Regions from separate parts of the Azospirillum argentinense genome, predicted to be linked through region 3. Evidence: riboswitches for the same ligand, from Rfam matches in the RefSeq annotation. Region 3 holds a riboswitch; each other region holds the start of a gene.

Region 1 (7,707 bases), on a different replicon from region 3:
CTATGTGGGCGACGCGCGGCTGGCCACCCTTCCGGCCGGCGAGAGCCGAATCCTCAGCTTCGCGGTGGATCAGGCGGTGACGGTGGACCGCTCCGAGCAGCCGAGCCGCACCCTGTCCCGCGCCACCCTGGCCGATGGGGTGCTGCAGCTGACCGTGACCGACCGCCAGACCACCACCTATCGGATCGCCGGCGCGGCGGGCGAGGACCGCACCGTCATCGTCGAGCACCCGCGGCGTTCCGGCTGGGAGTTGGTGCCGCCTTCGGGTGGGGCCACCGGCGGGGCCGCTCCCGACCTGACGGCCGACGCCTACCGTCTGCCGGTGGCGGTGCCCGCCGGCCAGACGGTGACCCTGGCGGTCGCGCTGGAGCGCCCGCGGATCGAACGCTTCGGCATCTCGGAGATGTCGCCGGAGCAGGTGAGGGCCTACGCCTCCTCCACGGAGCTGCCGCCCGCGGCGCGCGAGGCCCTGGCGAAGGTCGCGACCCTGCGCGGCGCCGTCGCCGACAAGGAGCGCCGCGTCGGCGAGTTGGAGCGTGAACAGGCGGAAATCGGCAAGGAGCAGGAGCGGCTGCGCCAGAACCTCGCCACGCTGCCGCGCGACAGCGACCTGTTCAAGCGGACCATCGCCAAGATGGGCGAGCAGGAAACCCGCCTGGACGGCCTGTCCCGCGAGCTGGCCACCGCCCGCAAGGAGGCCGACACCGCCCGCAACACGCTGCGCGATCAGGTGCGCGGCATGACGTTCTGAGCGTAAAGGCGGAGCGTCACCAGGGCAGCGGCGACACGCCGAACAGCATCCGGTGCAGGTGCAGCAGTCCGCCATAGACCAGAAGAGCCACCGCCGGGCGCCACCAGCCGATCTCTCGCCAGACGAGGCTTTGGCGCCCGGCCAGGATCGCCGCGAAGGGCAGGTTGGACGTCCGCGCGGCGTAGCGGTCCCAATCGGCCCCCAACCGCCGCGCCAGCTTCGCGTCGATCAGGACGCTGCCGCCCAGCGCCAGCAGGGCGAGCGTGCCGAACAGGATCAACGAGGCGAGATCCCCGTTCGGCACCATATGGGCGACCGCCCACAGCCCGACGCCCCACAGGAACGGGTTGCGCGTCACCCGCAGGATGCCGCGGACCGGCTCCCGGTCGCCGGCCAGCAGCCTCTCCTGCCCGACCGAGGTCGGGTTCGGGGTGGAGAGGCCGGCGACGAGCAGGAACAGCGCCACCGGCACCAGCAGGACCGGCACCCAGGCCAGCCCGCCGACGGGCGGCCACACCGGCACATGGGGCGCCGCGTTGTAGGCCGCCACCAGCCACCAGAAGGCCAGCGCCGAGACCAGCGAATAGAGGCCGAGATAGGGCTTCTCGCCCAGCCGTCCGACCAGGGCCGCGCGCAGCGGCGTGCTGGAAATGCCGAAATGCGTCAGCAGCAGGAACAGCCCCGCGGCGGACAGATGGGCAATGGTCCCGGTCATGAGCGGTCTCCCGGTCGCGTCCTACAACCCTCGTCAGGCGCCCTCGTCAGGCGCCCTTTTCCAGCGTCGTGCCGCTGCAATAGGCCCAATCGTCGCCGTGCAGGCCGAAGAACAGGGCCACCGGCTGCTTGCCGGAGCGGTCGATGACCACGCGGAAGCGGTTGCCGGTGCAGGCGCCCGCCGCCTGCTTCTGGTAGGGCAGCTTGACGCTCTTGGATTTCAGGCAGGAATCGGCGGCCTTGGGCGGGTTGGCCGACGCGTCGATGCGCTTGCCGTTCAGCACCATGTAGTAGTTGGTGGCCTGCCCGCCCTTGACCTCGGCCTTCACCTCGATCTTGCCGAATCGGGACTTGTAGAGGCCGGCGTCGGTTTCCCCGTCCGGCGCGCCGGGGGCGATGGCGCGGAAGGACACGGCGCCGCAGGCCGGCGGCTCCTTCTTCTGGGCGAAGGCCGGCTGGGCCAGGGCGACGGTGGCGGCCCCGACGATCAGCGCGGCACCGAAAAGACGCGACAGCGGCATGCGAACCTCCTGGATCGGATGGAAGGGGTTGGGGCGGGTCAGGCGGGGGCCTGGCAGAACAAGGTCTGCTGCATGATGGCGCAGTCCTTCTCCACCCCGCCGTCGAGCATCGAGATCTCGACGCTGGTGACGGTCAGGGTGCGGCCCGGCTTCAACACGCGGGCCCGGGCGATCATCACCTCGCCCTTGGCCGGCGACATCAGATTGACCTTGAACTCCACCGCCAGGACCTCGCTGCCCGTCGGCATCAGCGTGTAGCCGGCGTAGCCCCCGGCGTTGTCGGCCAGCGTGCTGACCATGCCCGCGTGGAAGAAGCCGTGCTGCTGCGTCAGGTCGGCGCGGAACGGCAGGCGCATTTCGCAGAAGCCGGGCTCCAGCCGCGTCAGCTCGATCCCCAGCGTCTTGCAGATCGGCTGGCGTTCGAAGCCGGCGCGGCAGCGCGCCTCCCAGTCCGGATCGCGCGGTTCGAAGGTCTTGGGCACGTCTCGGGTCTCTCTGATTGTGTTCGGGCGGCCCTTACCCTGCGCCAGCCTTACGTTCCGATCAAGCCGAGCTGCGGGCTCGACGCCTCCGCGAAGGCCCGTTTCGGCATGCGCCCGGCCAGACGGGCCGCCCGCCCCGCCGCCACCGCGTCGCGCATCGCCGCCGCCATGCGCACCGGATCGCGTGCCTTCGACACGGCGGTGTTCAGCAGGACGGCGGCGCAGCCCAGCTCCATCGCCAGGGCGGCGTCCGACGCCGTGCCGATTCCGGCGTCCAGGACCACCGGCACCGGGCTGCGCGCGCAGATCGTCTCGATGGCGTGCGGGTTGCGGATGCCCAACCCCGAGCCGATGAAGGCGCCCAGCGGCATCACCGCCGCCGCACCCAGATCGGCGAGCTTGCGGCAGGTCACCGGATCGTCGTTGCAGTAGGGCAGAACGGTGAAGCCATCGGCCACCAGCTCCTCCGTCGCGCGCAGCAGCTCCTCGACGTCGGGGTAGAGCAGCTCGCGGTCGCCGATGACCTCCAGCTTGATCCAGTCCACATCCAGCGCCTCGCGGGCGAGCTGCGCAGTCAGCACCGCCTCCTTGGCGGTCAGGCAGCCGGCGGTGTTGGGCAGCAGTCCGGCGCGGTCCCCGATGACGTCGACGAGGCTTTCCGAATAGCCGTCCAGGCTGATGCGGCGGATGGCCAGAGTGACCAGTTCGCTGCCGCTGGCCGCCAGCGCGTCAAGCATGACCTGCTGGTTCGGATAGCCGGCGGTGCCGAGAAACAGGCGCGAGCGGAACTCACGGCCCGCTATGGTGAGCGTGTCGTTCATGGGTGTTTCCTTGAATGTCGGACCCGCGCTCCGGCGGGTGAGAATTTCAGCCGCCCTGCACGGGGCGGATGATCTCCAGGGCGTCGCCCGCGGACAGCGGCGTCTCGTCCCAGCGGCGGGACGGCAGGACGGCGCCGTTGAGGGCGACCGCGACCCCGCGGGTGCCCGCGGCGATTCCCCGCCCGGCCAGCAGGGCGGCGACGGTGGGGGCGGCGAGATCCTCCTCCCGCCCGTTGACGCGGATGCGCGCGCTCATGCCGCGGCTCCTCTGGGCTGGGCGAAGCGGTCGAGCGCGAAGGGGCGGATCACCGGATCGGCCTCCCCGGTCAGGATCAGCCGCGCGATCGAATCCGCGGTGACCGGGGTCAGCAGGATGCCGTTGCGGTGGTGCCCGGTGGCGTAGACCAGCCCCTCCACCTCCGAGAGGCCGAGGATCGGGGCGTCGTCGCGGGTGCCGGGGCGGAAACCGGCCCACGCCTCTTCGATGGGCAGTTCGGCGATACCCGGTAGGGCACGCCACGCCCCTTCCAGCAGGGCGAACTGGCCCCCCGCGGTCAGCCGGTCGTCGAATCCGCGCTCCTCCGTCGTGGCGCCGACCAACAGCCGCCCGTCCAGCCGCGGGATCAGGTAGGTGCCGGGGGTCCACACCACATGGCGCAGCAGCGGCAGGCGGGCGTCCATGCGCAGGCAGAGCATCTGCCCCTTCACCGGACGCACGGGCGGACGCACCGCCGGGGACAGCCCGTCTATCCAGCCCGACCACGCCCCGGCGGCCAGGACCACATGGTCGGCCTCGACCAGCCGGTCACCAACCTGGACGCCAACGGCGCGACCACCACGGACCTCGATGCGGCCGATCTCTGCATACTCGTGCACCACGGCACCAGCCCGCAAAGCAGCGGCGTGCAGGGCGGCGGCGACCTTGCGGTTGTCCACCTGATGGTCGCCGGCGCAGAAGAGCGCGCCGGCCACGCCCGGCTGGAGGTAGGGCTCGCGCCGCCGCACCTCCGCCCCGCTCAACCACTCGACCGGCAGGCCGAGCTTGGTCTGGAAATCGTGCAGGAAGCGCACCTTGGCGGCGTCGTCGGCGTTCAGCGCGATGACCATGGTGCCTTCGTCGCGCAGGTCCACCGCCATGCCGGAGGCGGCCTCCAGCTCCGCCGCGAAGGCGGGCCACAGGTTCTGCGAGGCGCGGGTCAGCGGCAGAAGGCTCTCTTCGCCGGGTTCGGTCTCCACGCAGGCGGCGAGCATGCCGCCCGCGGCGTGGCTGGCGCCCCGGCCGGCGGCGCCACGGTCGAAGACCTCCACCCGGCAGCCGGCGGCGGCCAGTCTCCAGGCGATGGACAGGCCGATCACACCGGCGCCGACCACGGCGACGGTGGGCTTTGCGGAATCGGAATGAAATGAAGGCGCGGATACCATGCGGCGGCTCCCTTCGCTGGCATTATCCAGACAGGTTCGATGGGTGTGATCTCAGCCGCGCGAGCGCATCCCGCACGGCACCCCAGCCAATGCGCGGATCATCCGGAAGAGAACCGCCTTTGGCAAGCCCCTTTTCGTTGGCTCAACCCGCAGATTTTCCTTCTCATAGATGGCCGGGACAAAGCCGCCGCGTCGGCGGCTTCCATCCTATATGATAGAAATAAATCTTTTCACAGCAACCTCACAGTCCAGCTTTTATGAAGTACAATACGAGAAAAACTTATTTTTCTTGTTCAATTGATTCTTGGCGGGATTATCATTTTCTGTACAAAACACTGCCCATGCAATCACATGAACATTCGCGCACCAAAGCATACAATGATATGCTTTTCTGCAAAGCCAATTAGAGAGCTTTCCAATTTACCTTCTGGCATATACAATATACCCGCCGGATGGAGAAGCTACATCAGCCATGCTTCTTGAGAAACAAGACCCGATTCCTTCCGAGGATTTTCTCGGACCTGATCATTAATCAACCGAGATTTGAATCTTACCTACTACTAAACGAATAGAAAAGAGGAAATTATGTCAGTACAGGAAATATTAAAAGATACAACATCCAATATAGTGACCGCCATCAATAAAGCAATTTCAGAAATTATTCAGACAGCCTCGATATCGGACAGCGCCTTCAGCGGAGTAATTTTTGTATTCGCGTGGATTTTTATTAGTCTATCTTTTCTTTGGTTGTTTCGCAGAATATTTCGTTTTTTTCTAAAGGAGTCCGTGGGAATTGCCCATGACACGCTCCAAATCAAAAAGATGTGGAAGCGCTCAAAAGAAATATTTCCCAACAAGATTTTCGATCCTTTTGACAATATGGGGTTATCACGTGCACGCATTTCCAGCAGCCCCGCCACGAAACTATGGAGCTTCTTCGGTACCGATCGGGAGTTGATGCAGGGACTAAGACTGAAGCACTGGGCTGCGCGCGTAGCCCTGGCCATTGCTATCGCCACCACGACAGCCATGGCGGCCTTTGGTTCGGCGTCGTTCGTCCGGGAGCTTTGCGCATCGTCGGGAGCAAGCGCACTCACAACCCTATTGGCGGTGAGTTTCGGCACTCTGTTGTATACATCCATTATTTATGCTTTCGACCTGTCCATTGTCACTGCTGAAAAGATGTCGCTTGCGCGTATCTCCTGGCGATTTGCCTTTGCCCTGTTCATGTCTTGCGTGATCGGCGCCCAACTGAACATTGACTTCCACAAGGAATTTCTCAAAGCAAGACTGGAGAAAACAATTGATCTTCGCAACATGGAAGAGCAAATAGGCATCCTGAGGACAAATCTTGGAGAAGCAGAAGCAACAAAAACAGAATCGGACAAATCGCTTGCAGCTCTCCGCGAACGCGAGAAATCCCTATCGTCGCCAAACACCACGGGCCTGAAGGAGTTTTCAACACAGCGCGACTTCTTGCTAAACGACAAAGCCAAACTTGAGTGCATGCTGAAAAATGAACGAGAATATGGAAATTTCTCCTCATGCGACCCGCAGTCCGACTTTGGGTTATCCCTCAACAAAGCCCCTCGCGAGGCCGGACCGAGAGGAGAACTAGACTGCGCAGCGAAGCACAAAAATACGAATGCCTGCAAAATATACATAAAAATAGATCAATTGAGACAGGATGTAGAGCGGATTAACCTCTCTATTTTTCAGGCTACAGACGCCAAATTCCAAGAAGAATCCATCACAAAGATCAACGAAGAGATCAAAGAATATGAAGAAAAAAATAGAATCAGCAATGGATCTTTGAATAACCTGAAATATAGCATCGACGAACAACAGACGAGAATCGCCAACGCGAAGAAACGTTTGGAAGGATCAAAAACCGACCTGCTGCGCGAGATGATCGATACCATAAGGGCCGATTTCCGCGGAGAGGGTGATGGCTCCAGCTATTGGATGCTGGCAATGTTTGCCACTATCGTGATCATCGATCTTTTTGCGGTGATCGCAAAGTTCATCACCAATTCCACCCTCTATGAAGCACGACTCCGTGGTTTCGAGGCGGCCGAGATCGCGAAAGCCGAAACGATAGGCGAGATGTTCAGCACCAAAATCATATCAAGGGAACGCGAAGTCATCGACATTTTCAAGGCATGGCCGTCCGGCCGGACCGACGAGAGCGAAAGCGATCGTCCGCATTCCGCCGTAACATCATGGGTGCGAAGGCTGATCGACGAGCTGGAAAAGCGCTTTCGAGTCAAGCATCAGCCATCGGGGACAACGGCGTCGTAGAGCACAGTCGTATCTCGCCGATGCGCCGAAAGGGCTGCTTGATGACCAGCACGCCGCCTCAACCTCCGGATCACGACCGATGCGTGCCGCCCGAGCGATGGCGCCCCTTGTGTCGGGGAGCCGCTGTGTTGGGATGGGCGCTCATTGACGATTCCTCCACGGCACATCCCTACAGCAACAAAAGCGACGCCAGCCCCAGGAAGGACAGAAACCCGATGACGTCGGTCATGGTGGTCAGGAAGACCGAACTCGCCACCGCCGGATCGACGCCCAGCCGGTCCAGCCCGATGGGAATCAGCACCCCGCACAGCCCGGCGACGAACAGGTTGATGACCATGGCGCAGCCGATCACGAGGCCGATCATCGGCTCGAACCACGTCGCGGCGATGGCCCCCACCAGCGTGGCGAAGACGGCGCCGTTGAGCAGCCCGACCAGAACCTCCTTGCCCACCACGCGGGGCGCGTTGGAGGACGACAACTCGCGCGTCGCCAGGGCGCGCACCGCCACGGTCAGGGTCTGGGTCCCGGCGTTGCCGCCCATCGAGGCGGTGATCGGCATCAGCACCGCCAGCGCCACGATCTGCTCGATGGTCGCCTCGAACAGCGAGATGACGCCCGCCGCCGCGAAGGCGGTGAACAGGTTCAGCCCCAGCCAGGAAATGCGCGAGCGCGAGGTTTCCAGAACCGAGCGGTAG
Region 2 (7,707 bases), 270 kb from region 3:
CCGCCGTCAAGGCCGACGCCAAGGGGGCCGGCCGGGCCATCGGCCTGCTCGACCTGACCAGCCTGAACGACGACGACACCGACCAGACGGTGGAGGCGCTGTGCAAGCGCGCCGTCACCCCCGCCGGCAAGGTCGCCGCGGTGTGCGTCTGGCCGCGCTTCGTCAAGACCGCGCGCAAGGCGCTGAAGGGCAGCGGCGTGAAGATCGCCACCGTCGTCAACTTCCCCTCGGGCGAGGCCGACGCGGCGACGGTGGCGGCGGAGACCAAGGCGGCCATCAAGGACGGCGCGAACGAGATCGACGTGGTGCTTCCCTACCGCGCCTTCATCGACGGCGCCCGCACCCAGCCGATGAACGTGATCCGCGCCTGCCGCGAGGCCTGCGGGACCGACGTGACGATGAAGGTGATCCTGGAGTCCGGCTGCTTTCCCGACCCGGAGCTGCTGGCCTGGGCCGCCCGCGATTCCATCGCCGCCGGGGCGGATTTCCTGAAGACCTCCACCGGCAAGGTGCAGCCGGCCGCGACGCTGGAGGCGGCGGCGCTGCTGCTGCACGTCATCCACGAGTCGGGCAAGCCGGTGGGCTTCAAGGCGGCGGGCGGCATCCGCGACGCCGATGGGGCGGCGGCCTTCCTGGCGCTCGCCACCGCGATCCAGGGCAAGGGCTGGGCCAAGCCGGACACCTTCCGCTTCGGCGCGTCGGCGCTGCTGGACTCGCTGCTCGCCACCGCCGGCCATGGCGGCGGCAAGGGTGAGGGAAAGGGAGAGGGCAAGGACAAGGACGCCAAAGACGGCAAGGGTGACGGCAAGGGCGGTGGAGCGGTTGCCCAGCCGGCCACCGCCGGCTATTGATCCGCGCGACAGACTCGACCACGGAACGGACGCACGGATGCTTCCCCAGGAACTGATTCGCAAGAAGCGCGACGGCGCACGCCTGGACGCGGCGGAGATCGGCGCCTTCGTGCGCGGCATCACCGACGGCTCCGTCAGCGAAGGGCAGGCAGCGGCTTTCGCCATGGCCGTCTTCTTCCGCGGCATGACGCTGGAGGAGCGGGTGGCCCTGACGCTGGCCATGCGGGATTCCGGGACGGTGATGCGCTGGGACCATCTGGACCTGCCGGGACCGGTGGTCGACAAGCATTCGACCGGCGGCGTCGGCGACAAGGTCAGCCTGATCCTCGCCCCGGCGCTGGCCGCCTGCGGCGGCTTCGTGCCGATGGTGTCGGGGCGCGGGCTTGGCCACACCGGCGGCACGCTCGACAAGTTCGAGAGCATCCCCGGCTACCGCGCCAAGCCCGACCGGGCGACGCTGGAGCGGGTGGTGAAGGAGGTCGGATGCGCGGTGATCGGCGCCACCGACGACATCGCCCCCGCCGACCGCCGCCTCTACGCCATCCGCGACGTGACGGCGACGGTGGAGACCATCGACCTGCTGACCTCCTCGATCCTGTCGAAGAAGCTGGCGGCGGGGCTGGACGCGCTGGTGATGGACGTGAAGTTCGGTTCCGGAGCCTTCCTGCCCGACATCGCCAAGGCGCGGGAACTGGCCGACAGCCTCGTCACCGTGGCCGAGGGCGCCGGGCTGCCCACCGTCGCGCTGCTGACCGACATGAACGAGGTGCTGGGCCTGACCGCCGGCAACGCGCTGGAGATGCGGGAGTGCATCGACATCCTGCGCGGCGGCGCAGCCGACTCCCGGCTCTACGAGGTCACCGCCGCCCAGGCCGCCGAACTGCTGGTTCTGGCCGGGCTGGTTCCCGACGCCGACGCCGGCCGCGCCCGCTTCGATGCGGCGATGGCCAGCGGGCAGGCCGCTGAGCGCTTCGCCCGGATGGTCCACGCGCTGGGCGGCCCGGCGGACCTGCTGGACGCGCCGGACCGTTATCTGGATACCGCCCCCGTCGTCCAGCCGGTCTTCGCCGAGCGGGCGGGCGTGGTGGCGGCCATCGACGTACGGGCGGTCGGCATCGCCGTGGTGGCCCTGGGCGGCGGGCGGACCAAGACGACCGATCCCATCGACTTCGCGGTCGGGCTGGCCGATGTCGTCGGGCTGGGGGCTTCGGTGGGGCCGGCGGAGCGCCCGCTTGCCGTCGTTCATGCCCGCAGCGCGGCGCAGGCGGAGGACGCGGCGGCGCTGCTCCGTCGCGCCTTCACCGTGGCCGACAGCGCTCCGCCGGCCGGGCCGCTGATCGCCGACCGCATCCGGCTGTAGGGGGCGGCTTCACGCGGCGCGGCGTCCGTCCTCGGCCTGCCGCGCCCGCACCGGCCCGACCAGAGCCTCCGCGGCAAGGCGGCCCGAGATGACGCAAGCCTCCACCCCCGAACCGGGGAAGACCCCGCCGCCGGCCAGCAGCAAGCCGGGCACCGGTGACTTGGCGGGGAGCGCCGGATCGGTGCCATAGATCGCCCCTTCCGTCGTGTGGGCGTAGCGGGCGAAGGTGGCGGCGCTGGCGTCCTGCCGGTGCAGGATGTGGCGCTCCAGATCCGGGATCACGGCGGCGGCCGCGGTGATCATCGCGTCGCCCTCCCGCGTTTTCCGCGCGCGGTAGTCAGGGGCGGAGCGGTCCCAGGCGGCGCCCACCGGGTCCAACCGCATCAGCGTCAGCGCCGCGCAGCCCGGCGGCGCCAGACTGGCGTCATGGGCCGACGGCAGGGCCAGCGCCATCCCTGCATCCTTCAGAAAGATCATGGCCGGCAGGTCCGGGCGGATGTCCAGCGCCAGCGTGACCATGAAGGCGGAGGTCGAGGGGCGCAGTGCGCGATATTGATCCGCGCTCCCGGCGGGCAGATGCTCCTCCCCCACCAGCTCCAGCAGGGTCCGCCGGGCGTCGGCGTTGGAGATCACTGCGGCGGCGGCGATGCGCTCCTCGTCCATGATTTCGACCCCGGCGGCCCGGCCGTCCTCGACCAGGATGCGGCGGACGGGGGTGCACAGCCGGACCTCGGGGCAATGACCCGCTCCGGCAGGAAACGGCAGGCGGCGGCTTTCACCTTGGTGGCGAGTGTGGCGGTGAGCGAGGCTACGGACGGCATGACGGACCCTTGCGGTGGTGACGCCCGCCAGACTGTCCAAGGCACCGGACGGGGCCAGCGCCGATCCGCGAAAGGCCGGGGCCGCTTCGCCAAACGCCCGAACGTCGATTCACGAAGCGTGAAACGCCGGTGCTTTCTCTGGGCAATGTGGCCTCCGGGCGATGTGGCGCGGGCCAGACCTGCGGTTGCGGCATTGGGCAGCATCCGGGCTGCTCATATACTGTGCAATCATGACCCAAGCCGCCGCTCTTCCCGCCGCCGCCGCCAGCGACGATACACGCCGCGCCATTGGCTGCTTCGTGTTGGCCATCTTCCTGTTCGCGGGCATGGACACGCTCATCAAATACCTGAGCAGCGGCTATCCGGTGGCGCAGCTCATGTTCGCGCGGTCGGTGGTGGCGGTGGTGCTGGTCGGCGGCATCTCGGTGGCGCGCAGCGGGTGGGGCGGGATGCGCACACGGCGCCCGGTCGCCCACGTCTTCCGTTCGCTGGCCGGGCTGCTGTCGATGGGCTGCTTCTTCTACGCCTTCAAGCATCTGCCGCTGGCCGAGGTCTATGTGCTGAGCTTCGCCGGGCCGCTGTTCATCACGGCGCTGTCCATGCCGCTGCTCGGCGAGCCGGTGGGCTGGCGGCGTTGGGCGGCGGTGCTGGTCGGGTTCGGCGGCGTGGTGGTGATGGCCCGTCCGGAGGCCGACGCGCCGCTCCTGCCGATTCTCGTCGGCGTGGCCGCAGCCTTCTTCTACGCGCTGGCGATGATCGCGGTGCGCGGCCTGTCGCGGACGGAGAGCAACACGGCCATCGTCGTCTATCTGCTGCTGACCACCACGGTGGTGAGCGGCGTGGCGGCGATCCCCGACTGGGTGCAGCCGGGCGGCTTCGACCTGGGGCTGATGCTTCTGGTCGGCACGCTGGGCGGCGCGGCGCAGGTGCTGATGACCCAGGCCTTCCGCCTGGGCCGCGCCGCGGTGGTGGCGCCCTTCGAATACACGGGGATGATCTGGGCGACCCTGCTCGGCTTCCTGGTCTTCGGCGACGTGCCGACCCCCACGGTGCTGGCCGGTGCCGGGATCATCATCGCCAGCGGGCTCTACATCCTCTATCGGGAAACGCTGCGCCGCGGCGACTGACGGGTCAGGCGGCGGCGGGAAGCGCCAGCCCGCCGTCAATGATGCGCGGGGAGTCCGTCAGGGCGACGATCCGGCTGCGTTCCAGCACGCGCCGGATCCGCGGCGGGTGATTTTCGAAGGCGATGGCGCCGCCGTGGTCGAGCACCGCATTGCGGAGCGCCAGCAAAATGCCGATGCCGCAGGAATCGAGGAACTCCACCCGCCCCAGATCGACGCACAGGGTCACTGCCCGCGCCTCCGCGACGCGGCGGAGCAGCGGCGTCAGGCCGGGCAGGGCGGCGTGGTCGACCCGCCCCGACAGGACGGCGCGCAGTCCGTATCCGCCCTGCGCCGTGGCGAAGGGGTGCAGGCTGACGGTGCTGTGCGACGGGGTAGGCCGCATGCTTCGTGACGACTTTCCGGTTGGGGCGACGGTCCGGCGCGGGCCGGGGGCGGCGGAAGGAACCACGGGAAGCGCGACTCTCCGGTGTCTGTTGCGTTGCGAAATTGTGAAAAGGCGCCGGGCCGCCGCTTGACAGCCGCGCGCCGGGCTCACACTGTGCACACGAACGGCTGGGGTGCCTGCCGAAAGGCGGGCTGAGACCACACCCATCGAACCTGATCTGGGTCATGCCAGCGAAGGGAGCCAAGCGTTCGAGGCTGTGCCGCCGCTACACCCCTGGCCTCCTCGTCCTCGCGCGGTTCTTCGCCGGGCAGGAGGAGACACATCCATGCGGCGCTTCCTTTCCATCCTCTCGGCAACGGTCTTTTCTGCGTCCCTCCTGTCCGGTGCGGCGCGGGCGGGCGAGGCCTCGGTCCCCGTGCTGGTGCCGTTGACCGGCTTCCTGTCGCTGGAGGGGACGAGCCAGCGCAACGGCGCCGTCCTGGCGCTGAAGGACGCGCCCGCGGGTGTCGCGGTGCGGTCGGAGGTGATCGACACCGGCACCTCGCCGGAGGCCGCGGTCACGGCGCTGGAGCGCGCGGCAGGCGGCAAGGTCACGGCGGTGGCGGCCAGCATGCTGGGCACGCAGATGCTGGCGATGCTGCCGCTGGCCCAGGATTACGGCATTCCGCTGGTCACGGTCTCCGGCACGGCGAGCATCACCGAGCAGGGCAACCCCTGGGTTTTCCGCTTCTTCCCCGGCGACGCGGTGACCAAGGAGGCCCATGCCCGCTACGTGACGGAGGAATTGGGCAAGAAGCGCCCGGCGGTCATCTACCAGACCACCGCCTACGGGCAGAGCGGCAAGGCCCATCTGGAGCAGGCCTTCAAAAAGTTGGGCGTCGAGCCGGTGTTCGAGGAGGGGGTGGACCCCGCCGCCAAGGATCTGCTGCCAGTCCTGACCAAGGCGCTGGCGGCCAAGCCCGACGTGTTGGTGCTGCATCTGCATTCCGGCCCGACCGCCCTGTTCATCCGGCAGGCGGCGGCCAACGGGGTGGCGGTGCCGATCGTCGCCGGCTCCGCCATGCACCAACCGAGCACCGCGGCGCTTCTGGAGCCAGCCGAGCTGAAGGGCGTCTGCGCCGAGACGGCGGCCTCGCCGATCTCCGGCGGCAACCCGGAGGTGGAGGCCTTCACCGCCGCCTACCGCGCCGCCTTCAACGCGGAGCCGGACGCCTTCGCGCTCGGCCAGTATGACGGCATCCGCATGGTGCTGGCGGCGGTGCAGGGCGGCGCGGAGAACGCGGAGGCGGTGCGCAAGGCTCTGTCCGGCGGGACCCACCAGGGCCTCGCCATGACCTACCGGTCGGACGGTAAGGGCAACATGGCGCATTCCGCGGTGATCGTTTGCTACGACGGCGCCTCACGGGTGCCGGCGATCGCCAAGCGCTACGACAACCTGACCGGTGTGGTGACCGGCGCGGTGAAGTGAGCGGGCCTTGATCACCCTGCAGCTTCTCGTCAACGGCCTCGCCCTGGGCGCGGCCTACGCGCTGGTCGCGCTGGGCTTCGTGCTGGTGCTGAACGCCACCGCGGCGGTGAATTTCGCGCAGGGCGATCTCGTGATGGCCGGCGGGCTGCTCGGCGTGGCGCTGGCGCCGCATCTGCCGGGGTATCTGCCGCTGCCCGGGCTGCTCCTGCTGCCGGTGGTGCTGGTGCTGATGGCCGGGCTGGGGCTGCTGCTGGCGGCTGCGGCCTATCTGCCGCTGCGGCGCCGCCCACCGGTGGCGGTCTTCATCAGCACCATCGCGGCGGGCATCATCCTGCAGAACGGCGCCTCCGTCCTGTTCGGGCCGGAACCGCGGGCGGCACCGCCGCTGCTGAGCGGGGGAACGCTCGACCTCGGTGGGCTGGTGGTGGCGGAGCAGTCGCTGGCCATCATCGCCGTTGCCGCTCTGCTCATCGCCGGGCAGCAATGGCTGTTCGGGCGGACCCAGCTCGGCCGGCGCCTGCGCGCCACGGCCCAGGACCCGGAGATGGCGCGGGCCTGCGGCGTGCCGGTGACGGCGATGATCCTGATCACCTTCGCGCTCGGCACCGCCTTCGCCGGGGCGGCGGGGCTGCTGCTCGCCAACCGCTACTTCGTCACGCCGACGGCGGGTGGTGACCTGATCCTTAAGGCCTACATCGCCGTGACCATCGGCGGCTGGGGTTCCGTCCCCGGAGCGGTGGCCGGCGCGCTGCTGATCGCGCTGTTCGAGGTGGGAGTGTCGTCGGTGCTGTCCTATCCGGTGGCGCTGGGGCTGCTCTACGCCACGCTGCTGATCATCCTGGTCGCCCGCCCGCAGGGGCTGTTCGGGGAGGCGGCGCGGCGCCGTGCGTAAGGGCGTGTGCAAGTTGTGGGCGCTGGCCCCCACCCTGACCCTCCCCCGCTGGGCGGGGGAGGGAATGATGCTTGCGGTGCTGCTGGCGTACGCGCTGCTGTACGCGTCGCCCTACGGGCTGCGCGTGTTGACCGTGGCGGGGGTGTACGCGCTGGCCGCCATCGGGTTCCAGATCGTGTTCGGGCTGGGCGGGGCGCTGTCGCTGGCCCATGGCGCCTTCTTCGGAATCGGGGCCTACGCCACCGGCATCCTGGGCAGCCAGTGGGGGTGGGGCTTCGCCGCGACCTTCCCGGTGTCGCTGCTGGTGCCGCTGCTGCTGGCCCTGCTGGTCGGACTGCCGGTGCTGCGGCTGGAATCCCATTACTTCGCGCTGGCGACGCTGGGCATCGCGCAGGTTGTCCATCTGCTGGCGGTCAACAGCCCCGGCCTGACCGGCGGCGCCAACGGATTGCCGGGGGTGCCGGGCATCGTCCTGTTTGGTTGGGCGGTGCCGCGCGGCCTGCCGCTGGCGGCGGTGGTCTGGGGCTTCGTGGCGCTGGGCGGGTTGCTCGCCTGGAGATTGGCGCGCGGGCGCTGGGGGCGGGCGCTGACGCTGGTGCGCGACGACCCGCTGGCCGCGGGCACGCTGGGTCTGGACGTCGGCGGACTGCGGCTGGCCGCTTTCGCGCTGAGCGCCGTCTATACCGGGGCGGCGGGCGCCTTGGCGGTGCACACCCAGCGCGTCGTCTCGCCGGAGGTGCTGGAATTTCCGGTCATGGTCTCCGTCCTGACCATCGCCGTGGTCGGCGGGCGGGGGCGGGTGG
Region 3 (7,707 bases):
TGCCACAGGCATCCAACCGGGCCGCCCCGTTCGAAGGATAAAGCGAAGCGGTCGGGCACCGAACGCACCCCGCGCGCGCCAGGACAAGAACGAGATAGCGGACCCATCCGGGAGGAACCATATGCGCCAAACCGGTGCGCAAAGCGCCCTGCCTGTCGGCGGGCGTTGGATGCAGTTGCTTGCCGGCGTCATCTGCATGTCGATGATCGCCAATCTCCAATACGGGTGGACCCTCTTCGTCGAACCCATCGACGACAAGCACGGCTGGGGCCGTGCGGCCATCCAGGTGGCCTTCACCATCTTCATCGTCACCGAAACATGGCTGGTGCCCGTCGAGGGCTGGTTCGTCGACCGCTTCGGCCCGCGGATCGTCGTGCTGTTCGGCTCGGTGCTCTGCGCCGCCTCCTGGGCGTTGAACGCGGTGGCGGATTCGCTGCTCGTGCTCTACGTCGCGGCGGCCATCGGCGGCATCGGGGCGGGCGCCGTCTACGGCACCTGCGTGGGCAACGCGCTGAAATGGTTCCCCGATCGGCGCGGTCTGGCCGCCGGCATCACCGCGGCGGGCTTCGGAGCCGGCTCCGCCCTGACGGTGGTGCCCATCGCCACGATGATCGAGACCTCGGGCTACGAGGCGACCTTCATGGCCTTCGGGCTGGGTCAGGGGCTGGTGGTCTTCGCGCTCGCCTGGCTGCTGGTCGCCCCGCCCTCCGCTCCCCCCGCCCGCGGCGGCTTCGCCGCCTCGCCCGCGCAGCGGCAATACACGCCGAGCCAGATGGTCCGCACCCCGGTCTTCTGGGTCATGTACGCCATGTTCGTGATGGTGGCCGGCGGCGGGCTGATGGCGACGGCCCAGCTCGGCCCGATTGCCCAGGACTTCGGGCTGGCCCACGCGCCGGTCAGCATCCTCGGCCTGACCCTGCCCGCCCTGACCTTCGCCCTGTCCATCGACCGGGTGCTGAACGGGCTGACCCGCCCCTTCTTCGGTTGGGTGTCCGACCACATCGGGCGCGAAAACACCATGTTCATCGCCTTCGCCATCGAGGCGGTGGGCATCGTCGCGCTCAGCCTCTACGGCCGCGACCCGGTGGCCTTCGTGCTGCTGACCGGTCTGGTCTTCTTCGCCTGGGGCGAGATCTACAGCCTGTTCCCCGCCTGCTGCGCCGACACCTTCGGGTCGAAGTTCGCGGCGAGCAACGCCGGGCTGCTCTACACCGCCAAGGGCACGGCGGCGCTGCTGATCCCCTTCGCCAACATCATCGCCGACGCGACGGGAAGCTGGCACGCGGTCTTCCTGCTGGCCGCCGCGGTCAACGCGCTGGCCGCCGTGCTGGCGCTGTTCGTCCTGCGCCCGATGCGCAACCGCATGGCCGCCGAATCGCTGGACGCGCGCAGCGGCCGGAGCGTGACGGCAACGTCCTGACGCTCTTTTCCCCTTTCCCCCCGCTTGGGGAAGGAGCCGAAGCGAGGGGGCGCCCGCGAGGGCGTCCCCTTTTCGATTCGTGGGTCAGTCCGCCGCCTGCCCCTCCTCCAAATAAATCTCCCCGCCCTTGGCGCGGAAGCTCTCCGACATCTCGGCCATGCCGGAGTTGGCGTAGTCCCGCACCTCCTGCGTAATCTTCATCGAGCAGAACTTCGGCCCGCACATCGAACAGAAATGCGCGACCTTCGCCCCCTCCGCCGGAAGGGTCTGGTCGTGGAAGCGCTCTGCCGTCTCGGGGTCCAGCGACAGATGGAACTGGTCGCGCCAGCGGAACTCGAAGCGGGCGCGCGACAGGGCGTCGTCGCGTTCCTGGGCGCCGGGATGGCCCTTGGCGAGGTCGGCGGCGTGGGCGGCGATCTTGTAGGTGACCACGCCCACCTTGACGTCGTCGCGGTCCGGCAGCCCCAGATGCTCCTTCGGCGTGACGTAGCAGAGCATCGCCGTGCCGAACCAGCCGATCATGGCGGCGCCGATGGCGCTGGTGATGTGATCGTAGCCCGGCGCGATGTCGGTGGTCAGCGGCCCGAGCGTGTAGAAGGGCGCCTCGCCGCAGAGCGCCAGCTGCTTGTCGACGTTGGCCTTGATCTTGTGCATGGGCACATGGCCCGGCCCCTCGATCATCACCTGCACGTCGTGCTTCCAGGCGATCTTGGTCAGTTCGCCCAGCGTCTCCAGCTCGGCGAACTGGGCGGCGTCGTTGGCGTCGGCGATGGAGCCGGGGCGCAAACCGTCACCCAGCGAGAAGGCGACGTCGTACGCCTTCATGATCTCGCAGATCTCCTCGAACCGCTCGTAGAGGAAGCTCTCGCGGTGGTGGGACAGGCACCATTTCGCCATGATCGAGCCGCCGCGCGACACGATGCCCGTGGTGCGCTTGGCGGTCAGCGGGATGTGCGCCAGACGGATGCCGGCGTGGATGGTGAAATAGTCCACCCCCTGCTCCGCCTGCTCGATCAGCGTGTCGCGGAAGATCTCCCAGGTCAGGTCCTCGGCCTTGCCGCCGACCTTCTCCAGCGCCTGGTAGATCGGCACGGTGCCGATGGGGACCGGGCTGTTGCGCAGGATCCATTCGCGGGTGGTGTGGATGTTGCGGCCGGTGGACAGGTCCATCACGGTGTCGGCGCCCCAGCGGATCGACCAGACCATCTTGTCGACCTCCTCCCCCACCGAGGACGCGACGGCGGAGTTGCCGATGTTCGCGTTGATCTTGGTGAGGAAGTTGCGGCCGATGATCATCGGCTCCGATTCGGGGTGGTTGATGTTGGACGGGATGATCGCCCGCCCGCGCGCCACCTCGTCGCGGACGAACTCCGGGGTCACATGGTCGGGGATGGAGGCGCCGAAGTCGTCACCATCCCGCGCCGCCGCCTCGGCCAGCCGCTGGCGGCCCAGATTTTCGCGGACGGCGATGTACTCCATCTCCGGCGTGACGATGCCGGCGCGGGCGTAGGCCATCTGCGTGACCGCCCGGCCCGGCTTGCCGCGCAGCGGACGGCGCCCGGCGCGGTCGAAGACGGGCACGGCGCGCGTCTCGCCGACGCGCAGCCCGTCGTCCTCCGGACGGACCTCGCGGCCCTCATAGGCCTCGACGTCGCCGCGGGCCTCGATCCAGGAGCGGCGCAGTTCGGCCAAGCCGCGGCGGATGTCGGTCTGCACGGCGGGGTCGCTGTAGGGGCCGGAGGTGTCGTAGACGCGCACCGGCGGCTCGCCGCCGCCGACATGGATGTCGCGCATCGCCACGCGCAGGTCGGGGAAGCGCTCCCCGGCCACATGGACCTTGCTGGACGACGGCAGCGGGCCGGTCGTCACCGAGAAATGGTCGGACGGCGCGGCCTTCTGGGAAGCGGGGGGAAGAGTGTCGGGCATCTGCTGTGGATCTCCATCGCACATAGGATCGTTGGAGACCCGGGTGTGACGGAGCGGCAGAACGGACGACCGGAGCGGTCCCCATGGAGGGGTGCGCAATGGGGATGCGCGTGACCATGGCCCGTTTGTTCCTGTCCCTACGCCGGTACGACCCGGATCAGGTTCAAAGGGTTCGGCGCCTTACGGCATCATCTCAGCCCCGTGCTATGGGGCTCCCCTTGGAACGTCGCCATGCTGAACCATCCGCCCCACCCACGTCAACGCTATTCAAGGCGCGATTCACGGCGAATCCCACCCGATCAATGCAATTGGCGCGATTCTGGTATCCATTATCTGGTATACAAAATCCTATTGCGTAGCCTGAGCCGGCCCTCTATGCTGCATCACAACAACAAGAAGCAACGCCCCCTCCCGAATGCCCGGAGCCTGTCCCATGCTCGAATCCCAGATGATCGCCTTTGTCGCCCTGGCCGGCCTGATGGGCCACGGCCTGACTTTGCTGATGCGGGAGGACGACGAGTGGACTTCCGATCCGCAGGACGAGCAGCCGGACGGCCTCTGGTCGTCGGACCGCTTCAACCAGTCCGGCGAGGGCCACAACCGTCCCTTCTTCCTGGAATGAAAGAAGGCCGCCGCGCGGGGTGCGCGCGGCGGCCGTCATTCGAGACAAGAAACCTGAAGCTTCGCGGGCCGATCAGTGGCCGGGCTGCACCGCCAGCCCACCCGCACCCTGCTGGGCGGCGAGTTCGGCGTTGCGGGCATGGTGCTTGCGCAGCATGGGCCGCAGGATCGCGATGGCGCAGAAGGCCGCGATGAGGTCCATGGTGGCGCAGATGTAGAGCACGGTCGCCCAGGTGCCGGTGGCTTCCATCAGCAGGTTGCCCAGCGGGACCAGCAGGGCCGCGACGCCCTTGGCGCAGTACAGCACGCCGTAGATCTTCGCCGCATGCTTGGTGCCGAAGGTGTCCGCCGAGGTGGCGCTGAACAGGCTGTACACTTCGCCCCAGGCCAGGAACACCAGACCCGACAGGATCAGGAACATGATCGGGTCGTGGCCGAAGCGGCTGAGCATCAGGATGCCGAGACCCTCGAAGGTGAAGGCGATGAACATCGTCGCTTCACGGCCGATGTGGTCGGAGACGAAGCCGAACAGCGGACGGGAGATGCCGTTCATCACGCGGTCGAGCATCAGCGCGAAGGGCAGAGCCGCCATGGTGATGCCGAACAGGCTGATCGGGGCTTCCTTCACGCCCAGATCGTGGGCGATCACGCCGAGCTGGGCCACCGCCATCAGACCGCCCGAGACGGTGCAGATGAACATGACCATCATGACCCAGAAGACCGGCGTCTGCAGCGCTTCCTTCAGCGTGTAGTCGCGGCGGGACTGCAGGACCTTGGTCGAGGCCTTCACCTGATCCTTCTGCGGGGCGCGCAGGAAGAAGGCGGCGATGAGGATGATCGTGCCCTGCAGCAGGCCGAACCAGAAGAAGGTCGCCTGATAGCCCGAGGAGTGGATCATGTTGGCGATCGGCAGGATCGTCACGGCCGAGCCGGCGCCGTAGCCGCCCGCGGTCAGGCCGACGGCGAGGCCGCGCTTGTCCGGGAACCACTTCAACGCGCTGTTGACGCAGGTGGCGTAGACGCAGCCGACGCCGATGCCGCCGATGGCCGAACCGACATAGAGCATACCGAGCGAGCCGGCGTAGCTGTCGATGATCCAGGAAAGGCCGGTCATCACGCCACCGAAGGCGACGATGGCGCGGGGGCCGTAACGGTCGATGAAGTAGCCTTCGATGGGGGTCAGCCAGGTCTGGACGACGACGAAGACGGTGAAGGCGGTCTGGATCGAGGCGCGGGTCCAGCCATGGGTGGCCTGGATTTCCGGCACGAAGAGCGTCCAGGCGTACTGGATGTTGGCCGCGGCGACCATGCAGACGATGCCGACGACGATCTGCATCCAGCGCGCGCCTTCGGAGATGGGCGCCTGCGAGCCGCCGGAACTGTTAAAAGCTGGCCTCTGGGATTCTGTCGATCCAACCATCATTCCCTCCCGTGGGATTGCGACGCTTTGATACCGGGCATGAGGGTCCCCTTGGGCGGGCGAGCGGCATCCGAGCGAGCGTCCGCATCGCCGCGTCATGGGCGGCCTTGTTCCGTGCCGATGTGAGTCATGGTTCAATGATGAGCTGGAGAGCCGGTCACGCCGTCCCTGCGTTCGTGGCGCTCCAGATACGGCATATGGTATGCCAGAGACACGATTGTTGGCAACACGAACTTTTGGCGTGTTGCCCTTTTCATCCAAAAATTTTTCGGGCTTTCGAAAGCCGGACAATCGAGAGGGTTGGCCCCGCCCTGAGGACGGGACCCGATGGTGCTCAGTGCGGTCGCGGAAAGGAGAGGACGAGCGGCCTCAGGCAGCCGCGGAGGCAGCGCGGGATGAGGCGGTGACAGCGAGCGCCGCTATGGCCGCCGCCAGCGGAATGAAGGACACCCACAGCACCGAATCCCAGCCGAAGGCGGCCAGCAGCCCGCCCGACGCAAAGGACCCCACCGCCATCGTGCCGAACACAATGAAGTCGTTGAGCGACTGTACCTGCGTCTTCTCCTCCGGACGGTGGCACTCCAGAACGAGCGCGGAGGCTCCCAGGAAGCCAAAGTTCCAGCCGACCCCCAGCAGGATCAGGCTGACCCAGAAATTCACCACGTCGATGCCCCCCAGCCCGACCGCGGCGGAGGCGGCGATCAGGCCCAGGCCGGCGAACACGATCCGGGACGGGCCGAACCGTTCGACCAGCCGCCCGGTGACGAAACTCGGGGCGTACATGGCGATCACATGCCATTGCAGGCCGAGGTTGGACACCTCCTGCGACAGGCCGCACAGCCGCATCGCCAGCGGTGCCGCCGTCATGATGAAGTTCATCAGAAGATAGGAGACGACCCCGCACAGCACGGCGGTGACGAATCGCGGCTGGCGGGCGATGACACCGAGCGGCCGTCCTCCGGCGGCCTCCGCCGCGGTCGGCATCGGCAGCCGCACGCCGACCAGCACCAGCGCGGACACGGCCGCCACGACGGCCTGGGCGAAGAAGGTCGCCAGGAAAAGGTGCGGCGGCCAGACATCCATGGTGACGGTGACGAGCTGCGGTCCGATCACCCCGGCGAACACCCCTCCGGCCATCACGGCCGACATCGCCCGCGACCGCCGCTCCGGTTCGACACAATCGGTCGCGGCGAAGCGGAAGGACAGAACCACGGCGGCGTAGGCGCCCCCGGGAATCATCGCCGCGCAGAACAGCCAGAAGCTCCCCAGAATCACCGCCAGGGCGGACAGCAGCCCGACGAGCACACCGCAGCCCGTCCCCGCCAGGAAGGCAGCGCGCCGCCCATGCCGCCGGGCGATGGCCCCGGCGGGAATGGTGCAGACCGCCATGCCCACGACGAAGACGGAGAGCGGCAGCGTGGCCAGCGCCGGGCTGGGAGCCAGCGTGTTCCCGACGATGGCGCCCGTCGCATAGACCACCACCGCGTTGGCGCCGGCCAGCGCCTGCGCGGTCGCCAGCCGCAGAACGTTCGCTGTCCCGTGCGCGTAAAAGTTGGTGTCGGCTTGGCTCATGACGGTCCTCGGGACTGGCTCTGTAACAGTTGCCCCAGGCTTACCGACCCGCCATCATGAATAGAAGTGGTATGTTTTCATGATTGGATGAGCTGGAGTCATGAATGCTTGATCGCCAGATACTCGCGATCCTCCGGGAGGTGGATCGGGCGGGCAGCGTCACCGCCGCCGCCGAACGCCTGAATCTCAGCCAGTCGGCGCTGAGCCACACGATGCGCAAATTCGAAGAGCGCTGCGGCGTCGAAATCTGGACGAAGAGAGGGCGGAGCCTCCGCTTCACCCAGGGCGGCGGGCATCTTCTGGCGTTGGCGCAGCGCCTGCTGCCGCAGTTCGAGCACGCCGAACGGATTCTCGCCGATTTCGCGTCGGGCCGCCGCGGGGCGTTCCGGGTGGGCATGGAATGCCATCCCTGCCAGGCTTGGCTGATGCGGATGACCGCCCGCTATCTCACGCAATGGCCGGACGTGGATTTCGAGGTCCGCACCGCCTTCCGCTTCGACGGCTTGGCCGCGCTGCTCGATAACGAGATTGATCTGCTGATCACGCCCGACCCCATCGAAGCCGCCGATGTCCTGTTCACGCCGGTCTTCGACTACGAACTCGTCCTCGTGGTGCATGACGCGCATCCGCTTGCCGCGCGGGGTGTGGCGCAGCCCGAAGACCTGCGTGCGGAGGAACTGATCACGGTCCCGGTCAGCCTGGAGCGGCTGGACGTCTACACCCGCTTCCTCGTCCCCGCCCACTGCCG
Region 4 (7,707 bases), on a different replicon from region 3:
GCGCGACGAGCTTGTCGCGCTGACCCGCGACCTGATCCGCATCCCGACCGTGAACCCGCCCGGCGACGTCTACACCGACTGCGCAGAATTCCTCGGGCGGCGGCTGGCCGGGCGCGGCTTCGCCGTGGAGTATGTGCGGGCGGATGGGGCGCCGGGCGACAGCGACCGCTACCCGCGCACCAACGTGATCGCCCGCATCGAAGGGCGCGAGCCCGGCCCCTGCGTGCATTTCAACGGCCACATCGACGTGGTGCCCGCCGGCCAAGGCTGGACGGTCGATCCCTTCGAAGGCGTCGTGAAGGATGGGCGCGTCTACGGCCGTGGCGCCTGCGACATGAAGGGCGGGATCGCCGCCTCCATCATCGCCGTTGAAGCGATATTGGAGGCGGGCATCCCCTTCCCCGGTGCCCTGGAAATCTCCGGCACGGTGGACGAGGAGTCCGGCGGCTACGGCGGGGTCGGGCACTTGGCGAAGCTCGGCTACTTTTCCCGCCCGCGGGTCGACCACGTCATCATCCCCGAGCCGCTGAACGTCGACCGCGTGTGCATCGGCCACCGCGGCGTCTGGTGGGCGGAGATCGAGACGAAGGGTCGCGTCGCCCACGGCTCCATGCCCTTCCTCGGCAACTGCGCGGTGCGCCACATGGGCGCCGTGCTGCACCGGATCGAGACGGAGCTGATCCCCCGGCTGGCCGCCAAGCGCACCGCCATGCCGGTGGTCCCGGAGGGGGCGCGGCAGTCCACCCTGAACATCAACGCCATCCACGGCGGCCAGCCGGAGGATCATGGCGGCCTGCCCAGCCCGATGGTGCCCGACCGCTGCCGCATGGTCATCGACCGCCGCTATTTGATCGAGGAGGACCCGGAGGAGGTGCGGGCGGAGATCGTCGGCATTCTGGAGGGTCTGCGCCGCGAGCGCCCCGGCTTCGACTACGAGCTGCGCGAGGTGCTGGCCTTCCTGCCCACCCTGACCGACGCCGACGCGCCGGTGGTGCGGGCGGTGGGGGCGGCCATCGAGACGGTGCTGGGCCGTCCGGCGGCGCAGGTGGTGTCCCCCGGCACCTATGATCAGAAGCACATCGCGCGGGTCGGGCATCTGAAGGACTGCATCGCCTACGGCCCCGGCATCCTCGACCTCGCCCACCAGCCGGACGAGTATGTGGACATCGACGACATGGTCCATTCCGCGCAGGTGATGGCGATGGCCGCCCTGTCGCTGTTGCGGCGGGAGGTGTAGGGTCGCGTTCGTGGCAACAACAACGGCTGGCGGGAAGCGCGCGCGATGTCGGACCTCAAGCTCAACCTTGGCTGCGGCGACACGCGGCTTGCCGGTTACGTGAACGTGGACAAGTACGGCACCTTTGGGCCGGACATCGTGGCCGACCTGGAGGTCGTGCCCTGGCCGTTCGAGGAGAGCAGCGTCGCCGACGTCCAGCTCATCCACGCGCTGGAGCATATGGGCCAGACGACCGAGGGCTTCCTGAACATCATGAAGGAGCTGTACCGCGTCTGCCGCCACGGCGCGCGGATCACCATCAAGGTGCCGCACCCGCGCAGCGAGGGCTATCTCGGCGACCCGACCCACGTCCGCCCGATCACGCCCAACGTGCTGAGCCTGTTCTCGATGGAGGAGAACCGGAAATTCATCGAGCGCGGCTGGCCTAACACCCGGCTGGCCATGCATCTGAACGTCGATTTCCGTACGCTGTCGATCACCTACGCCCCGACTCCGCGCTGGCACCACAAGCTGGCGTCCGGAGAAGTCACGAACCAGGAGGTGATGGAGGCGATGGAGAGCCAGAACAACGTCATCGACGAGATCGCCATGGTCTTGGAGGTGGTGAAGGCCGCCGCCTGAACCCGACCTCCCTGAACCAGGGCAATCGCATTTGACTTTCATAGCCCTCTCCCCCTGGGGAGAGGGTGGCCCGAGGGGCCGGTGAGGGGGTTGCGCGTGGCGGTACGTCCGGCACAAGCGCAACCCCCTCACCCTAACCCTCTCCCCGGAGGGGAGAGGGGATTTCAAATGCGATCACCCTACCCTCGAACCCGACCTCCTTGACGGGCGGGGGCCGGTCCCTTAGCTTGCAAAGTGTTCCCTGGGGGGCCTCGCTAGGAGGCTGAGACTCCGCCGGTCCGGCGCTTTCATCCGGACAACGCGGTGACCCATCGAACCTGATCCGGGTCATACCGGCGTAGGGACGGGACTGAAGGGCGGCACGGCGTACCCCCATTCCATCCAGACACCGCTTGTCCCGGCAACAGTTTGTTGGCGCTGCAAAAGGTGTGTCCGGACGTGACCGAAGCCCGACTTGTCGAAGAGCTGCTGGCCTTCATCGCCGCCGGAGAGGCGGACGAAGAGGCGTTCAACCGCATGGCGCTGGCCGTCTTCGCCCACCAGTTCGAGACCAACGCCCCCTACCGCCGCTTCGCCACCCAGCGGGCGCGCACCCTGCGCACGGTGAAGAGCTGGCGCGACGTGCCCGCCGTGCCGATCAGCGCCTTCAAGGACCTGACGCTGAGCGGACGCCCGCCGGAGGAGTGCCCGCACGTCTTCATGACCAGCGGCACCACCAAGGGCGTGCGCGGCAAGAGCCACCATCCGACGCTGGCGGTCTACGACCGCTCGATGACCGTCAATTTCCGCCGCCGCTTCATGGGTGACTTTGAACGGCTGCGCATGGGCATCCTGTTCCCGACCGAGCAGGCGATGCCCAACTCCTCGCTCGCCCATTATCTGGCGCTGGCGAAAAGCGAATTCGGGACGGCGGAGAGCCGCTATTTCGTCTCCGACGCCGGGCTGGACGTGGACGGGGCCATCGACGCGCTGTCCCGCGCCGAGGCGACCGGTGAACCCTACGCCCTGCTGGGGGCGAGCTTCAGCGTCGTGCATCTGATGGACGCGCTGGCCGAGCGGGGGCGGAGCTTCGCCCTGCCGGCGGGCAGCCGCATCCTCGACACCGGCGGCTTCAAGGGCCAGTCGCGCGAGATGGCGGCGGAGGAGTTCTATGGCCGTCTGTCCGCCACCTTCGGCGTGCCGCGCCGGCTGTGCATCAACATGTACGGCATGACCGAGCTGAGCACCCAGTTTTACGACGACGGCAACGAGGCCTGCCCGTCGGTGAAGTCCGGCCCGCACTGGATCCGCAGCCGGGTCATCAACCCGCTGACCGGGCAGGAGGTGCCGCACGGCAGCGTCGGCGTTCTGGTCCATCACGATCTGGCCCATTTCAACTGCGCCTCGGCCATCCTGACCGAGGATGCGGGGGTGGAGGTGGACGGCGGCTTCCAGCTTCTCGGCCGGGCGGACGGGGCGGATGCCAAGGGCTGCTCCATGGCGGTCGAGGACTTCCTCAAAGCGGCGCGGGCCCAATGGCCGTTGGCTTGATGGAGCGCGCCGGGCATCTGCCGGGGTTGTCCGCCGACGCGGTGGACTGGCGGACGCTGACCTTCCGGCGCGGCGCCGAGACGCTCGACGTGGCGGTGCCGGTGCTGAGCGAGGCACAGGTCGCTGAATTGGCAACGCGGGTGCGGACGAACGCGCGGACCTATTTGAGAAGCCGCACCGTCGCGGAGATCGCCGCCGCCATCGACCGCGCCGTCGCCCGGCTGCTCGACCGCGACGACCCGTGGCGGCAAAGGGCGGAACGGCTGCTGCCTCTGGTCACCGGCTACGACGCGGAGATGGTCCGGCTGGGGCTAACCGGCTATCTGAAAACCTTCCGCGGGCCGGAGCTTCGGAAGTTCATCGCCGAGGATTTCGCCAACCCGGCGGTGCTCGACGATTTCCAGCCGATGCCCAAGGGCGGCTTCGCCCGCGCCTTCGGGCCGGAACTGCTGCTGCATGTCTGGGCGGGCAACGTGCCGGGCCTGCCGCTGTGGAGCCTGATTTCCGGCCTGCTGGTCAAGGCCGGAACGGTCGGCAAGCTGCCGAGCGCCGAGCCACTGTTCGCCGGCTGGTTCGCGCAGATCCTGGCGGAGATCGACCCGGAGCTGGCCGACTGCATCGCCATCGTCTGGTGGAAGGGCGGCGATGAGGCGGCGGAGCGCGCGTGGCTGGGCCGCGCCGACACGGTGGTCGCCTATGGCGGCAACGACGCGCTGGAGGCCATCCGGGCGCGGGTGCCGATCACCGCGCGCTTCCTGCCCTACGGCCACAAGATCAGCTTCGGCATGGTCGCCCGCTCCGCGCTCGACGCCGGGAAGGCGGGGGCGGTGGCGCGGCAGGCGGCCTACGACGTGGCGCGCTACGACCAGCAGGGCTGCTACTCGCCCCAGACTTTTTTCGTAGAACGCGGCGGGCGGGTGTCGCCGCGCGAATTCGCCAGCTATCTGGCGCACGAGCTGGACGCGCTGGGCAGCAAGTTCCCGCGCCGCCCGCTGTCGATGGGCGAGGCGGGCAGCGTCGCGTCCTGGCGCAACGCGGAGGAGACGAAGGGCTTTGCCGACGCCAGCCGCGCCCTGCTCGGCGATCCGGCGGGAAGCTGGGCGGTCGCCTACACCGACGCGGCGGACGGCCTGAGTCCTTGCGGGCTGAACCGCACGGTGACGGTGGTGGCGGTGGACCGGCTGGCCGACGCGGTGCCGGGGCTGGCGCCCTACCGCGCCTTCCTCCAGACCGTGGGCATCGCCGCCGCGCCGGAAGAGCTGTTCGCGCTCGCCGGGGCGCTGGGGGCCGTGGGGGTGACGCGCCTCTGCGCCCTCGGCCGCATGACCGCGCCGGAAGCGGGCTGGCACCATGACGGGCGGTTCAACCTGCTGGACCTCGTCACCATGACCGAGATCGAAGGCTCGGCGGAACGGGCGGCAGACATCTTCGCCCCCTACACGGATTGAGGCGCCCGGCCATGCCTTTCGTCAGCATCGAACAGGCCGGCTACGGCGTCCCGAGCGGCGGCACCATCCTGGACCGCATCGACTGGACCATCGGGGAGGGCGAGTTCCACGCGCTGGTCGGGCGCAGCGGCTGCGGCAAGACGACCCTGCTGAAGCTGGTCGCCGGGCTGCTCGCCCCCTCGACCGGAGCCGTCCGCGTCCAGGGGCAGCCGGTGCAGGGGCCGGGCGCCCAGGTCGGTTTCGTCTTCCAGGCGCCGACGCTGCTGGAGTGGCGGACGGTGCTCGACAATTTGCTGCTTCCGGTGTCGCTGACGCGCCGTCCGCAGCCAGCGGACCGCCGCAAGGCGGAGGAGCTGCTGGACCTCGTCGGCCTGTCCGGACTCGAAGGGCGCTTCCCCAGCCAACTGTCGGGCGGGCAGCAGAGCCGCGTCGCGCTGGCCCGCGCGCTGGTCACCGAGCCGCCGCTGCTCCTGCTCGACGAGCCCTTCGCCGCGCTCGACGCCATCACGCGCGAGGAGTTGCAGGACGACCTGCTGAAACTCTGCGCCCGGCACCGCACGACGGTGCTGTTCGTCACCCACGACATCGCGGAGGCGGTCTATCTGGCCGACCGGGTGGCGGTGATGGAGGGTGGGCAATTGCGCCACGCCCTGCCGGTGCCGCTGGCCCGCCCGCGCGGGCGCGACGTCCGCTACAGCCCGCGCTTCAACGCCCTGTGCCTGGAGCTGCGCCACGCCATGGATGGCTCGAAGTCCGACGTGGCGCTGGAGCGCGCGTCGTGATGGTGCGCCTCGCCTCCGCCCTGCTGCTCGTCCTGCTGCTGGCGGGATGGGAGGTCTATTGCCGGGTGGCGGGGGTGTCGGCGCTGGTCGTGCCGCTGCCCTCGGCGGTTCTGCGCACGCTGTGGGACGGGCTGGCCGGCGGCTATCTGCTGCCGCACCTCTGGGTCACCACGGCGGAGATGGCGATGGGCCTCGCCGCCGGCTGCACCGTCGGCTTCCTCGCCGGGCTGCTGCTGGCCGAGGTGCCGGTGCTGCGCCGCCTGTTCTACCCCTACATCCTCGCCAGCCAGGTGGTGCCGAAGCTGGCGCTGGGGCCGCTGTTCATCGTCTGGTTCGGCTTCGGCATGACCTCCACCGTCGTCATCACGGCGCTGATCTGCTTCTTCCCGCTGCTGGAAAACACCATGACCGGTCTCCAGCAGGTCGATCCCAACAAGCGGGAGCTGTTCCGGATGTTGCGGGCGACGCGCCTGCAAACCCTGCTGCGCCTCAAGATTCCCTCCGGCCTGCCGGTGATCCTGGCGGGCCTGCGTGTCGCCGTGGTGCTGGCGCTGGTCGGCGCCGTCGTCGGCGAGTTCATCGGGGGCCGGCAGGGGCTGGGCGCCTCGATCATCGCGGCGCAGGGGATGATGGATTCGACCATGATGTTCGCCCTGTTCATCGTCATCACGGTGCTGGGCATGATCGTTTATCAGGCCGCCGCCGGGCTCGAACGGTGGCTGCTGCGCCGTCCGTGGAAAGGATAATCACACGATGTTCGGGTTCCTGCGCACCCTGGGTGCCGTCGCCGTTTCCTCCTTCCTATTGTCCTCCCCCGCGCTGGCGCTCGACAAGGTGACCGTGGCGGGCTGGAGCCAGCCGATCAGCGAGATCACCAACCTGCTGGCCGAGCCGGACAAGGGCTTCTTCAAGGCCAAGGGGATCGATCTCGGCTATGTGCCGGGGACCGGCGGCGGATCGGCCATCCAGAACATGCTGACCGGTCAGGCCGACGTGGCCTTTACGGACCCGGCCTCCTTCTACCTGGCGCTCGACAAGGGCGAGAAGCTGATCGCCATCTACAACATCTACCCGCAGAACGTCTTCAACGTGGTGTCGCCAAAGGAGCGCAACATCACCAAGCCCGAGGACCTGAAGGGCAAGCGGATCGGCGTCTACAGCCTGTCCAGCGGCACCCGCCAGAACCTCCAGGTGCTGCTGCATCAGGTGGGGCTGAGCGAGAAGGACGTGACCATCGAGGTGACCGGCTTGCTGAACTTTGCCCCCGTGATCCAGGGTCAGGTGGACGCCACCGCGGCGACCGACACGGGCCTGCATGTCGGGATGCAGAAGGGGCTGAAGGACATCAACGTCATCGAGGTCAAGGACACGCTGAACCTGCCCAGCGACATCTTCGTGGTGACGGAGGAGACCTACCGCACGAAGAAGGACGTTCTGAAGCGCTTCCTCGCCGCCTACCGCGACAGCGCCGCCTGGATGATCGCCGAGCCGGAGGAGGCCGCCCGCCTCGCCGTGACCCGTGCCATCAACGGCCGCGACGAGGCCACCAACCTCGCCATCATCAAGCTGCGCAACGCCTCCAGCGTGTCGGAGACGACCAAGGCGAAGGGCCTCGGCCACTTCGATCCGGAACTGATGCAGAAGGGGGCGGACACCTTCAAGCAGCTCGGCCTGATCGCGGCGGACCTCGACATGGGCACGCTGGTCCGGTCCGACCTGATCCCCGAATAAGGAAGGCTTAAGCCCGCCATGGATTTCCGCGACAAGACCGTCCTCGTCACCGGCGCCAGCCGCGGCATCGGCGCCGCCATCGCCAAGGCCTTCGCGGCGGAGGGGGCGGCGGTCGCCGTCAACTACCTGCAAAACGCCGATGCGGCGGCGGCGGCGGTGGCGGCCTGCCGCGATTTGGGCCGCGAGGCGGGCGGCGACGCCTGGGCGGTGCAGGCCGACGTGACCGACGCCGAGGCGGTGAACCGCATGGTGCAGCGCACGGCGGAGGAGTTCGGCAAGATCGACGTGGTGGTCAACAACGCCTTCCGCCCCTACGCCTTCGACCCAGAGAAGCGCACGCTGTTCTGGGACACCGAGT

Evidence for each region. A riboswitch is a leader RNA that binds a small molecule or an ion and turns the genes downstream of it on or off. The one in region 3 is predicted to bind thiamine pyrophosphate.
Region 1: it holds a riboswitch for thiamine pyrophosphate, as region 3 does, so the genes downstream of both, thiO (glycine oxidase ThiO) here and thiC (phosphomethylpyrimidine synthase ThiC) in region 3, are expected to answer to the same signal.
Region 2: it holds a riboswitch for thiamine pyrophosphate, as region 3 does, so the genes downstream of both, ABAZ39_RS08700 (ABC transporter substrate-binding protein) here and thiC (phosphomethylpyrimidine synthase ThiC) in region 3, are expected to answer to the same signal.
Region 4: it holds a riboswitch for thiamine pyrophosphate, as region 3 does, so the genes downstream of both, ABAZ39_RS15320 (LuxE/PaaK family acyltransferase) here and thiC (phosphomethylpyrimidine synthase ThiC) in region 3, are expected to answer to the same signal.

What each region holds. Positions count from the first base shown of each region.
Region 1 is NZ_CP007797.1:260,320-268,026, reverse strand. It holds gene ABAZ39_RS30520 (hypothetical protein) at 1-751, shown strand, start outside; gene ABAZ39_RS30515 (NnrU family protein) at 768-1,466, opposite strand; gene ABAZ39_RS30510 (hypothetical protein) at 1,513-1,986, opposite strand; gene ABAZ39_RS30505 (PaaI family thioesterase) at 2,025-2,468, opposite strand; gene ABAZ39_RS30500 (thiazole synthase) at 2,519-3,289, opposite strand; gene thiS (sulfur carrier protein ThiS) at 3,336-3,545, opposite strand; gene thiO (glycine oxidase ThiO) at 3,542-4,711, opposite strand; TPP riboswitch at 4,703-4,806, opposite strand; gene ABAZ39_RS35235 (DUF4407 domain-containing protein) at 5,297-7,012, shown strand; gene mgtE (magnesium transporter) at 7,182-7,707, opposite strand, start outside.
Region 2 is NZ_CP007793.1:1,817,636-1,825,342, reverse strand. It holds gene deoC (deoxyribose-phosphate aldolase) at 1-851, shown strand, start outside; gene deoA (thymidine phosphorylase) at 889-2,211, shown strand; gene ABAZ39_RS08715 (phytoene desaturase family protein) at 2,221-3,072, opposite strand; gene ABAZ39_RS08710 (DMT family transporter) at 3,263-4,159, shown strand; gene ABAZ39_RS32915 (STAS domain-containing protein) at 4,164-4,541, opposite strand; TPP riboswitch at 4,703-4,800, shown strand; gene ABAZ39_RS08700 (ABC transporter substrate-binding protein) at 4,870-6,012, shown strand; gene ABAZ39_RS08695 (branched-chain amino acid ABC transporter permease) at 6,020-6,904, shown strand; gene ABAZ39_RS08690 (branched-chain amino acid ABC transporter ATP-binding protein/permease) at 6,969-7,707, shown strand, end outside.
Region 3 is NZ_CP007793.1:1,551,831-1,559,537, forward strand. It holds gene oxlT (oxalate/formate MFS antiporter) at 122-1,420, shown strand; gene thiC (phosphomethylpyrimidine synthase ThiC) at 1,505-3,346, opposite strand; TPP riboswitch at 3,463-3,575, opposite strand; gene ABAZ39_RS07410 (hypothetical protein) at 3,780-3,968, shown strand; gene oxlT (oxalate/formate MFS antiporter) at 4,041-5,303, opposite strand; gene ABAZ39_RS07420 (MFS transporter) at 5,757-6,959, opposite strand; gene ABAZ39_RS07425 (LysR family transcriptional regulator) at 7,064-7,707, shown strand, end outside.
Region 4 is NZ_CP007794.1:236,974-244,680, reverse strand. It holds gene ABAZ39_RS15330 (acetylornithine deacetylase/succinyl-diaminopimelate desuccinylase family protein) at 1-1,237, shown strand, start outside; gene ABAZ39_RS15325 (class I SAM-dependent methyltransferase) at 1,283-1,858, shown strand; TPP riboswitch at 2,091-2,220, shown strand; gene ABAZ39_RS15320 (LuxE/PaaK family acyltransferase) at 2,297-3,388, shown strand; gene ABAZ39_RS15315 (acyl-CoA reductase) at 3,373-4,836, shown strand; gene ABAZ39_RS15310 (ABC transporter ATP-binding protein) at 4,848-5,618, shown strand; gene ABAZ39_RS15305 (ABC transporter permease) at 5,618-6,364, shown strand; gene ABAZ39_RS15300 (ABC transporter substrate-binding protein) at 6,372-7,349, shown strand; gene ABAZ39_RS15295 (3-oxoacyl-ACP reductase) at 7,368-7,707, shown strand, end outside.